Regions from separate parts of the Streptomyces sp. NEAU-W12 genome, predicted to be linked through region 2. Evidence: riboswitches for the same ligand, from Rfam matches in the RefSeq annotation. Region 2 holds a riboswitch; the other holds the start of a gene.
The links. Region 2 has a riboswitch for thiamine pyrophosphate ahead of thiO (glycine oxidase ThiO). Riboswitches for the same ligand answer to the same signal wherever they lie in the genome.

Region 1 (4,571 bases), on a different contig from region 2:
CGACACCACCGCGAAGTATGTCGCCCAGGTGGACGAGCTCCTGAAGCACAAGGAAGCGGAACTGCTCGAGGTCTGATGAACGACTCTTCCTGGGAGGCGCCGCCGCAGGCCGGGTACTGGGGGTCGCCCGACCGGGGGCCCGCCCAGGGAGCCGGCCCGGTGGGTCCCCCGTACGATGCGCACTACGCGCAGCAGACTCGCCCCATGCCCCTCGTGCCCGCCGCACCCGAACACGGCGGTGGCCAGGACGTGGACCAGGGGATCGCTCGGCTGAGCGGCCCCCTGGTCCGAGACGAGACGACGCGGGCGCGCCCCCACCCCGGGGAGATGCCGCACCATCCGCAGAATCCGGAGTCCATGTCCGACGCCCCGCAGCCGGTGCCCCCACCGCAGAAGAAGACCGCGGGGCGTGATCTGGGTGCCGCGATAGGCGTCGGCGTCGGCCTCTGTGCGCTGGTCGTGGTCTCGCTGTTCATCGTGAAGGCCGTCTTCGTCGGCGTTGTCGCCGTCGCCATAGTGGTGGGCCTGCGGGAGCTGACGAAGCGGCTCGAGGAGCGCAAGGGCATCAGGGCACCGTTCGTGCCGCTCGCGGTCGGCGGGGCGGCCATGATCGTCTCCGGGTACGTCTGGGGCAGCGACGGCGCCTGGATCGCCGTGGCGCTCACCGCGCTGGCGGTGCTGGTCGGGCGGATGGCCCAGCCGCCCGAGAACTACCTCAGGGATGTCACGGCGGGGGTCTTCGCCGCGTTCTACGTGCCGTTCCTGGCGACCTTCGTGTCGATGATGCTGGCTGCGGACGACGGGCCCTGGCGGGTGCTGACGTTCATAGTGATCACGGTCGTCGCCGACACCGGTGCGTACGCCGTCGGCTGGCGTTTCGGCACGCACAAGCTCGCCCCGCGCATCAGCCCCGGAAAGACCCGCGAGGGCCTGCTGGGCGCGGTCGGGTTCGCCATGGCGGCGGGCGCGCTGTGCATGCAGTTCCTGATCGACGAGGGCACCTGGTGGCAGGGGCTGCTGCTCGGCCTCGCGGTCTCGGTCAGCGCCACCCTCGGCGACCTGGGCGAGTCCATGATCAAGCGGGACCTCGGCATCAAGGACATGGGCACACTGCTCCCGGGGCACGGCGGCATCATGGACCGGCTGGACTCGCTGCTGCCGACGGCGCCGGTGGTGTGGTTGCTGCTGGTGGTGTTCGTCGGGAGCTGACCCGACCGGCCCGGCACCTCTTCGAGCCCCCGCGTCCCGCCGGACGCGGGGGCTCGCGCCGTCCCGGAGAGGTCTCCGGGGGCCGTTCCGGGCGGCCCCGGAGGCCTGCGGCCGGTCCGCGCGGTCACCCCGATGGATCTGCGACACTGGTACAGCCATGCCTAAGCCCGGAGAACTGACCTTTGTCGCGCCGCGCGGATCCAAGAAGCCGCCGCGGCACCTTGCCGACCTCACGCCCGCCGAGCGCAAGGAGGCGGTCGCAGCGGCCGGTGAGAAGCCGTTCCGGGCGAAGCAGCTCTCGCAGCACTACTTCGCGCGGTACGCGCACGATCCGGAGCAGTGGACCGACATTCCCGCCGGAGCCCGGGCCAAGCTGCAGGAGGCGCTGCTTCCGGAGCTGATGTCGGTGGTCCGGCATCTGTCCACCGACCAGGGCACCACCCGCAAGACGCTGTGGAAGCTCTTCGACGGGACCCTGGTCGAGTCGGTGCTCATGCGCTACCCGGACAGGGTGACGATGTGCATCAGCTCGCAGGCGGGCTGCGGCATGAACTGCCCGTTCTGCGCGACCGGGCAGGCCGGTCTCGACCGGAACCTGTCCACCGCGGAGATCGTGCACCAGATCGTGGACGGGATGCGGTCGCTGCGGGACGGGGAGGTCCCCGGTGGGCCGGCGCGGCTGAGCAACATCGTCTTCATGGGGATGGGCGAGCCGCTCGCCAACTACAACCGGGTCGTCGGAGCCATCCGCCGTCTGACCGACCCCGAGCCGGACGGTCTCGGCCTGTCCCAGCGCGGGATCACCGTGTCGACGGTCGGACTCGTGCCGGCGATCAACCGGTTCTCCGACGAGGGCTTCAAGTGCCGCCTCGCCATCTCCCTGCACGCCCCCGACGACGAACTGCGCGACACCCTCGTCCCCGTGAACACGCGGTGGAACGTGCGTGAGGTGCTCGACTCCGGGTTCGAGTACGCGGCCAGGTCCGGGCGGCGGCTGTCCATCGAGTACGCGCTGATCCGGGACATCAACGACCAGGCGTGGCGCGGTGACCGGCTCGGGCGGCTGCTGAAGGGCAGGCCCGTGCACGTCAACCTCATCCCGCTCAACCCGACGCCCGGCTCCAAGTGGACCGCCTCGCGGCCCGAGGACGAGAAGGCGTTCGTGGACGCGATCGCCTCGCACGGTGTGCCGGTGACGATCCGGGACACCCGTGGACAGGAGATCGACGGGGCCTGCGGTCAGCTCGCCGCGAGCGAGCGGTAACCTGACCGGCGCAGGAACAACAACTTCATACCGGGCCATCACACGTTCATATTCCGACAGGGGAGCGCCACAGCGCTGAGAGTGCGGCACCGGCCGCAGACCCTCCGAACCTCGCCCAGGTCATTCTGGGTAGGGAGATCGGTCATCACTCGAGCTGTTGCGCCCTGCCCGGGGCACCTGCGGGGGCCCCGGGCAGGGCCGCGTCTCTTCCTGGTCACCCCAGGAGGAAATACCGGTGAACATCACCAAGAAGGTCACGAGCCTGGCCGTCGGGCTCGGTCTGGTCACGCTGTCCGCCTGCGCTTCTTCGTCCGACGGGTCGGACGGATCCGGCGGCGACGGCCGGAGCGGCGGCGGTTCGAAGACCGTCACGCTCGTCAGCCACGACTCGTGGGCCGCGTCCAAGGACGTCGTCGCCGCCTTCGAGAAGGAGACCGGCTACCGGCTGAGGGTCCTGGAGGACGGCGACGCCGGACAGGCCGTCAACAAGGCGATCCTGACCAAGGACAACCCCCAGGGAGACGTCTTCTTCGGCGTCGACAACACCCTGCTGTCCCGCGCCCTCGACAACGGGCTGTTCCAGCCGTACGAGGCGAGGGAATCCGACGCCGTCCTTCCCGAGTACCGGGTCGACGAGGACAAGCACCGGGTCACGCCCGTCGACACCGGTGACGTCTGCGTCAACTACGACAAGGCGTGGTTCGAGGAGCGCGACCTGGCCCCGCCGCGGACCTTCGACGACCTGGCCGAGCCCGAGTACAAGGACCTGCTCGTCACGTCGAACGCCTCCACCTCCTCGCCCGGACTCGGCTTCGTCCTCGGCACCGTCGCCGAGTACGGCGACGAGAACTGGCAGGGCTACTGGAAGAAGCTCAAGGCCAACGGCGTCAAGGTGGTCGACGGCTGGGAGCAGGCCTACAACGAGGAGTTCTCCGGCTCGGCCGGCGGCAAGCAGGCCGGGGGCGACCGGCCGCTGGTGGTGTCCTACGCCTCCTCGCCCCCCGCCGAGGTGATCTACGCCGACCCGAAGCCGAAGAACGCGCCGACCGGTGTCGCCGACGGCACCTGCTTCCGCCAGGTCGAGTACGCGGGGCTGCTGAGCAACGCGCGCAACCCCGAGGGCGGCAAGGCGCTGCTCGACTTCCTGGTCGGCAAGAGGTTCCAGGAGGACATGCCGCTCAACATGTTCGTCTACCCGGTGCGGGAAACCGCCCAGGTGCCCGAGGAGTTCGCGGAGTTCGGACCGCAGGCCGAGAACCCCGAGACCATGGACCCGGCGAGGATCGCCGACCACCGCGACCAGTGGATCAAGTCGTGGACCTCGCTCGTACTGAAGTGAGACGGGCCGAGGCGGGCCGGGCCGCGGCGAGGTGGCGCGGGGCCGCGGCGCGGCTCGGCCTGATGGCCGTGCCCGTCGCGTTCTTCGCCGTCTTCTTCGCCCATCCCGTCGCCGCGATCGTCGCGCGCGGGCTGAAGGCCGACGGGGTCTGGCAGCCCGGGCGGATCGGGGAGGTGCTGGCGCAGTCCGACGTCCGGCAGGTGCTGTGGTTCACCACCTGGCAGGCACTGGTCTCCACCGCCCTCACCCTCCTGGTCGCCCTGCCCGGCGCGTACGTCTTCGCCCGCTTCGACTTCCCCGGCAAGCAGCTCCTGCGGGCCGTGGTCACCGTCCCGTTCGTGCTGCCGACGGTCGTCGTCGGTACGGCGTTCATGGCGCTCGTGGGGCGCGGCGGGCTTCTCGACGAACTGTGGGGTCTGCGGCTGGACACCACCGTGTGGGCGATCCTGCTCGCGCACGTCTTCTTCAACTACGCCGTCGTCGTACGGACCGTCGGCGGACTGTGGGGCCAGCTCGACCCGCGGCAGGAGGAGGCCGCGCGGATGCTCGGCGCCTCCCGGCTCACGGCCTGGCGGACCGTCACGCTGCCCGCGCTGGCCCCCGCCGTGGCCGCCGCCGCGCTGATGGTCTTCCTGTTCACCTTCACCTCCTTCGGCGTGGTGCAGATCCTCGGCGGACCCACCTTCGCCACCCTCGAAGTGGAGATCTACCGGCAGACGTCGGAGATCTTCGACCTGTCCACCGCCGCCGTCCTGACGA
Region 2 (4,571 bases):
GCGAGGCGGGCGCGCGGGGCGGTGCCTGCGGCGGTGTCGGGCATGCGGGAGTCCCCCGTGTGTCGGTGGCGGCCGGGCCCGGCCGGCGCGGGGCGGACCCGGGTGGGTCGTCGGCGGATGCCGCCGGCCCACCCGGGGCCGGCGGAGCACGCGCCGCAACGGACCCTATGCCGCCGCCCCGGCGACCGGGAGACCCGGCCGCGCCCAGGCCCCGTCCGGCGCCGCTGCCGCGCCGCCCGTCCCGGCGCCCCGGGCGAGCGGCGCCGGGTGGCGGTCGGGGCGGTGGCGGTTCGCGTCCGGCCACGGGCACGGGTGCGGGCACAGGCCGGGTACGCGCACCGCTGTGCGTACCGGCGCACGTGCGGGTCCCACGTCCCGCCCCGGGGTCAGACGGCGAGCGCCTGGGCCCGGCGCTTCACCTCCGTGCCACGGTTCTCGCTCAGCGCCTGCGCGGGCGTGCCCGGCAGGCTCTCGTCGGGGGTGAAGAGCCAGTCCAGCATCTCTTCGTCCGTGAAGCCGTCGTCCCGCAGGAGCGTCAGGGTCCCGGAGAGGCCCTTGACGACCTTGTCCCCGTCGATGAAGGCCGCGGGGACGTGCAGTGCGCGGTTCTCACCTCGGCGTACGGCGATGAGCTGGCCGTCCTTGACCAGCTGCCGGACGCGCGTCACCTCGACGCCGAACATCTCGGCGATGTCGGGCAGGGTGAGCCAGGCGGGGACGAGAGCATCGGTCTTTGCGTCAATCTCGGTCACGGGACAAGCGTGCCACCTGCCACCGACAGCCGGAAGCCGGACCCCTCCACCTGGGCGGATGTTTCAGCCCGGGCGGACGTCCGGGCGCCGGGACACGAGGGCACCGGGGACCCGGCGCTCACGCCGCCCTCGCCGACTTCAGCGGCCTCGTCGGGTCGGCCAGCAGCGTCCCGTCCACCGCCGTGCCCGCCTCGATCAGCCGGCGCCCCTGGGCCAGGTCGCGGGGGCGGCCCACGGCCAGCAGCGCGACCAGCCGGGACCCGCGGAGCCAGCAGACCGTCCACGCCGGGCCGTCCGCCTCCCCGCGCCAGACCGTCCGGTCGGCGTCCGCGTGGTGTCCGGCGTACTGGACGAAGCGTCCGAACTGCTCGGACCAGAAGTACGGCACCGGGTCGTACACCGCCGGGGGCTCACCGGTGGCCGCCCCCACGATGTTCGCCGCGACCGTGCGCGGGCCCTGCAGGGCGTTGTCCCAGTGGTGCACCAGCAGGCGTTCGCCGTACCGCTTCGAGGGGAAGGACGCGCAGTCGCCGACCGCGTACACGTCCGGTACGGAGGTCGTCAGGCGGGCGTCGGCGGCCACCTCGCCGTACTGGCCCAGCCCGATGCCGGAGCCGGCCAGCCAGGCGGTGGCGGGGCGGGCGCCGATCCCGACGAGGACGGCGTCCGCGGGCAGCCGTGAGCCGTCGTCCAGCACCACCGCGCCCGGCTCGACGCGCTCCACGCGCGCGTGCGTGCGCAGCTCCACTCCCGCGTCGTCGTACCAGGCTGTCATCGGGGCGGCCACCTCGGCGGGCAGCGCCTCGGCCAGCGGGCGGCCGGCGGCCTCCACGACGGTGACCGCGCAGCCCGCCTCGCGCGCCGCCGTGGCGAACTCCGCGCCGATCCAGCCGGCGCCGACGACCACGACGTCCTGCCGGCGCGCGAGCACGGGCCGCAGCCGTTCGGCGTCGTCCAGGGTGCGCAGCAGGTGGACGCCGGGGACACCTCCGGCGCCCGGCAGCCGGACCGGTTCGGCGCCGGTCGCGACGACCAGGACGTCGTAGGGGACCGGCCCGGCCTCCGTGTCCAGCTCGTGGTCGGCGGGGCGCAGCCCGAACACCTCGCAGCCGAGCCGCAGTTCGATGCCGAGTGCCTCGAAGTCCACGTCGAGGGCGGAGTCCTCCGCCGTGCCGAGCAGGACGGCCTTGGACAACGGCGGCCTGTCGTACGGCTGGTGGGGCTCGGCGCCGATGAGGGTCACGGTGCCGGCGAAGCCCTGCTCGCGGAGGGCGACGGCGGTCTGCACGCCGGCCATCCCGGCTCCCGCCACCACCACGCGCCGCGGCCCCGTCGGCCCCCGTTCCTGTGTCTGCTCGCTCACCTGATCACCATAGACACCTGCCCTGCGGCCGGTCAGGCCCCGGGGGTCGCGAGCTGCTCCACCACGCTGGTACCGCTGCCCGGCTGCGACTCCCACTCCCAGGTCTCCTCCAGCCGCACCCGCCCGTCGGGCAGTTCCACGACCGTCGACGCGCAGTGTCCGCTCGAGGTGGTGCCGTCCTGTTTGAGCTGCACGTACCGGAAGTCCAGCCGGTCCCCCTCCCTGGTGCCCACCAGGTGTCCGCGGACGACGTCACCGCCCGCGTACTCGGCCCAGACCAGACCGCCCTGCTCGTGGTAGACGAACCGGGTGCGGGTACCGACCTGTCCCGGCGCCTGGTCGGCGACCGGGGAGAGGACCAGGCCGTCGAGCGAACCGGCCATGCGGGGGCTCCTTGCACGTTCGTTGTTCCGGCATTGCTCCGGGGCTAGGCTGGTCACCGTAGAACACGCGCGGGAGTCCGGACGCACCGGGCTGAGAGGGAGGCTGGCGGCCTCCGACCGTATGAACCTGATCCGGGTCATGCCGGCGAAGGGAGGGGCTGGACGCCCATGCCGCCCACACGCACCTCGGGCACCCGGGGCACCCCGGACGCCTCGGGCACCCCGCACACCCCGGGACGTTCTCCGGACGTCCTCGTCGTCGGGGGCGGGATCATCGGTCTGGTCACGGCCTGGCGGGCCGCGCAGCGCGGGCTGGCCACGACCGTGCTGGACCCCGAGCCGGGCGCCGGCGCCGCCCGGGTGGCCGCCGGGATGCTGGCCGCCGTCACGGAACTGCACTACGGCGAGCAGACCCTGCTCGGTCTGAATCTCGCCTCCGCGCGCCGCTACCCCGACTTCGCCGCCGAGCTCACCGAGACCACCGGCCACGACCTCGGCTACCGCCGCTGCGGCACCCTCGCGGTCGCGCTGGACGCCGACGACCGCGCGCATCTGCGCGAACTGCACGCCCTGCAGCAGCAGTCGGGACTCGACGCACAGTGGCTGTCCGGGCGGGACTGCCGTCGCCTGGAACCGATGCTCGCACCGGGGGTGCGCGGTGGGCTGCGGGTGGACGGCGACCACCAGATCGACCCCCGGCGCCTGGCGGCCGCGCTGGTGACGGCCTGCGAGCGGGCGGGCGTGGTCCTGCACCGCGCGTGGGCGAAGCGGCTCACCGTCACCGGGGAGCGGGCCACGGGCGTGGTCACCGCCGACGGCACCGGGCTGGGCGCCGGCCAGGTGGTGCTCGCCGGGGGCAGCCTGAGCGGGCGGCTGGCGGGGATCCCGCCGGAGGCAGTGCCTCCGGTGCGTCCCGTGAAGGGGCAGGTGGTCCGGCTGGCGATGCCCGACCGGTTCGGCCCGTTCCTGAACCGGACGGTGCGCGCGGTGGTGCGCGGCAGCCACGTGTATCTGGTGCCGCGCGAGAGCGGCGAACTGGTGATCGGGGCGACCAGCGAGGAACAGGGCTGGGACACGACCGTCACCGCGGGCGGGGTGTACGAACTGCTGCGCGACGCCCACGAACTCGTCCCCGGGATCACCGAACTGCCGCTCACCGAGACCCGGGCCGGGCTGCGCCCCGGCTCACCCGACAACGCGCCGCTGCTCGGTCCGTCCGCGCTGGCGGGGCTGGTGCTCGCGACCGGGCACCACCGCAACGGCGTGCTGCTCACGCCGGTCACCGGCGACGCCCTGGCCGAGGTCCTGACCACCGGTGAACTCCCGGCGGAGGCACGCCCCTTCACTCCCCGGCGGTTCACCGTCACCGCACTCACGGAGCAGCCCGCATGAACGATCCGGCGAAGGCCGCGGCCGGCCGAACCGACACCGTGTCCGTCTCCGTCAACGGGGAGCCGCGCGAGGTGGCTCCGGGTACGGCGCTCGACGCACTGGTCGCCGCCCTGACCTCGGCTCCCTCCGGGGTGGCCGCCGCCCTCAACGAGACCGTCGTCCCGCGCGCGCAGTGGCCGCTCACGTCCCTCTCCGAGGGGGACCGGGTGGAAGTCCTGACCGCCGTCCAAGGAGGCTGACCATGGCCGACGATCCGTTCGTTCTCGGCGGTACGTCCTTCACGTCCCGGCTGATCATGGGGACCGGCGGGGCGCCCAGCCTCGAGGTGCTGGAGCGGGCGCTGGTGGCGTCCGGGACGGAGCTGACGACCGTCGCGATGCGGCGGGTGAACGCCTCGGTGCACGGCTCGGTCCTGTCGGTGCTGGACAGGCTGGGCATCCGGGTGCTGCCGAACACGGCGGGCTGCTACACCGCCGGTGAAGCGGTGCTCACCGCGCGCCTCGCGCGGGAGGCGCTCGGCACCGATCTGGTCAAACTGGAGGTCATCGCCGACGAGCGCACCCTCCTGCCGGACCCGATCGAGCTGCTGGAGGCGGCGGAGACCCTGGTCGACGACGGGTTCACGGTGCTGCCGTACACCAATGACGATCCGGTGCTGGCACGGAAACTGGAGGACGTCGG

Region 1: another riboswitch for thiamine pyrophosphate. It lies ahead of ORI94_RS10005 (thiamine ABC transporter substrate-binding protein); the one in region 2 lies ahead of thiO (glycine oxidase ThiO).

The regions. Positions count from the first base shown of each region.
Region 1 is NZ_JAPJDM010000006.1:220,431-225,001, forward strand. It holds gene frr (ribosome recycling factor) at 1-76, shown strand, start outside; gene ORI94_RS09995 (phosphatidate cytidylyltransferase) at 76-1,209, shown strand; gene rlmN (23S rRNA (adenine(2503)-C(2))-methyltransferase RlmN) at 1,367-2,473, shown strand; TPP riboswitch at 2,522-2,627, shown strand; gene ORI94_RS10005 (thiamine ABC transporter substrate-binding protein) at 2,709-3,812, shown strand; gene ORI94_RS10010 (ABC transporter permease) at 3,788-4,571, shown strand, end outside.
Region 2 is NZ_JAPJDM010000002.1:96,861-101,431, reverse strand. It holds gene thiE (thiamine phosphate synthase) at 1-44, opposite strand, end outside; gene ORI94_RS02695 (Rv2175c family DNA-binding protein) at 387-752, opposite strand; gene ORI94_RS02690 (NAD(P)/FAD-dependent oxidoreductase) at 871-2,115, opposite strand; gene ORI94_RS02685 (hypothetical protein) at 2,148-2,498, opposite strand; TPP riboswitch at 2,558-2,669, shown strand; gene thiO (glycine oxidase ThiO) at 2,667-3,890, shown strand; gene thiS (sulfur carrier protein ThiS) at 3,929-4,129, shown strand; gene ORI94_RS02670 (thiazole synthase) at 4,132-4,571, shown strand, end outside.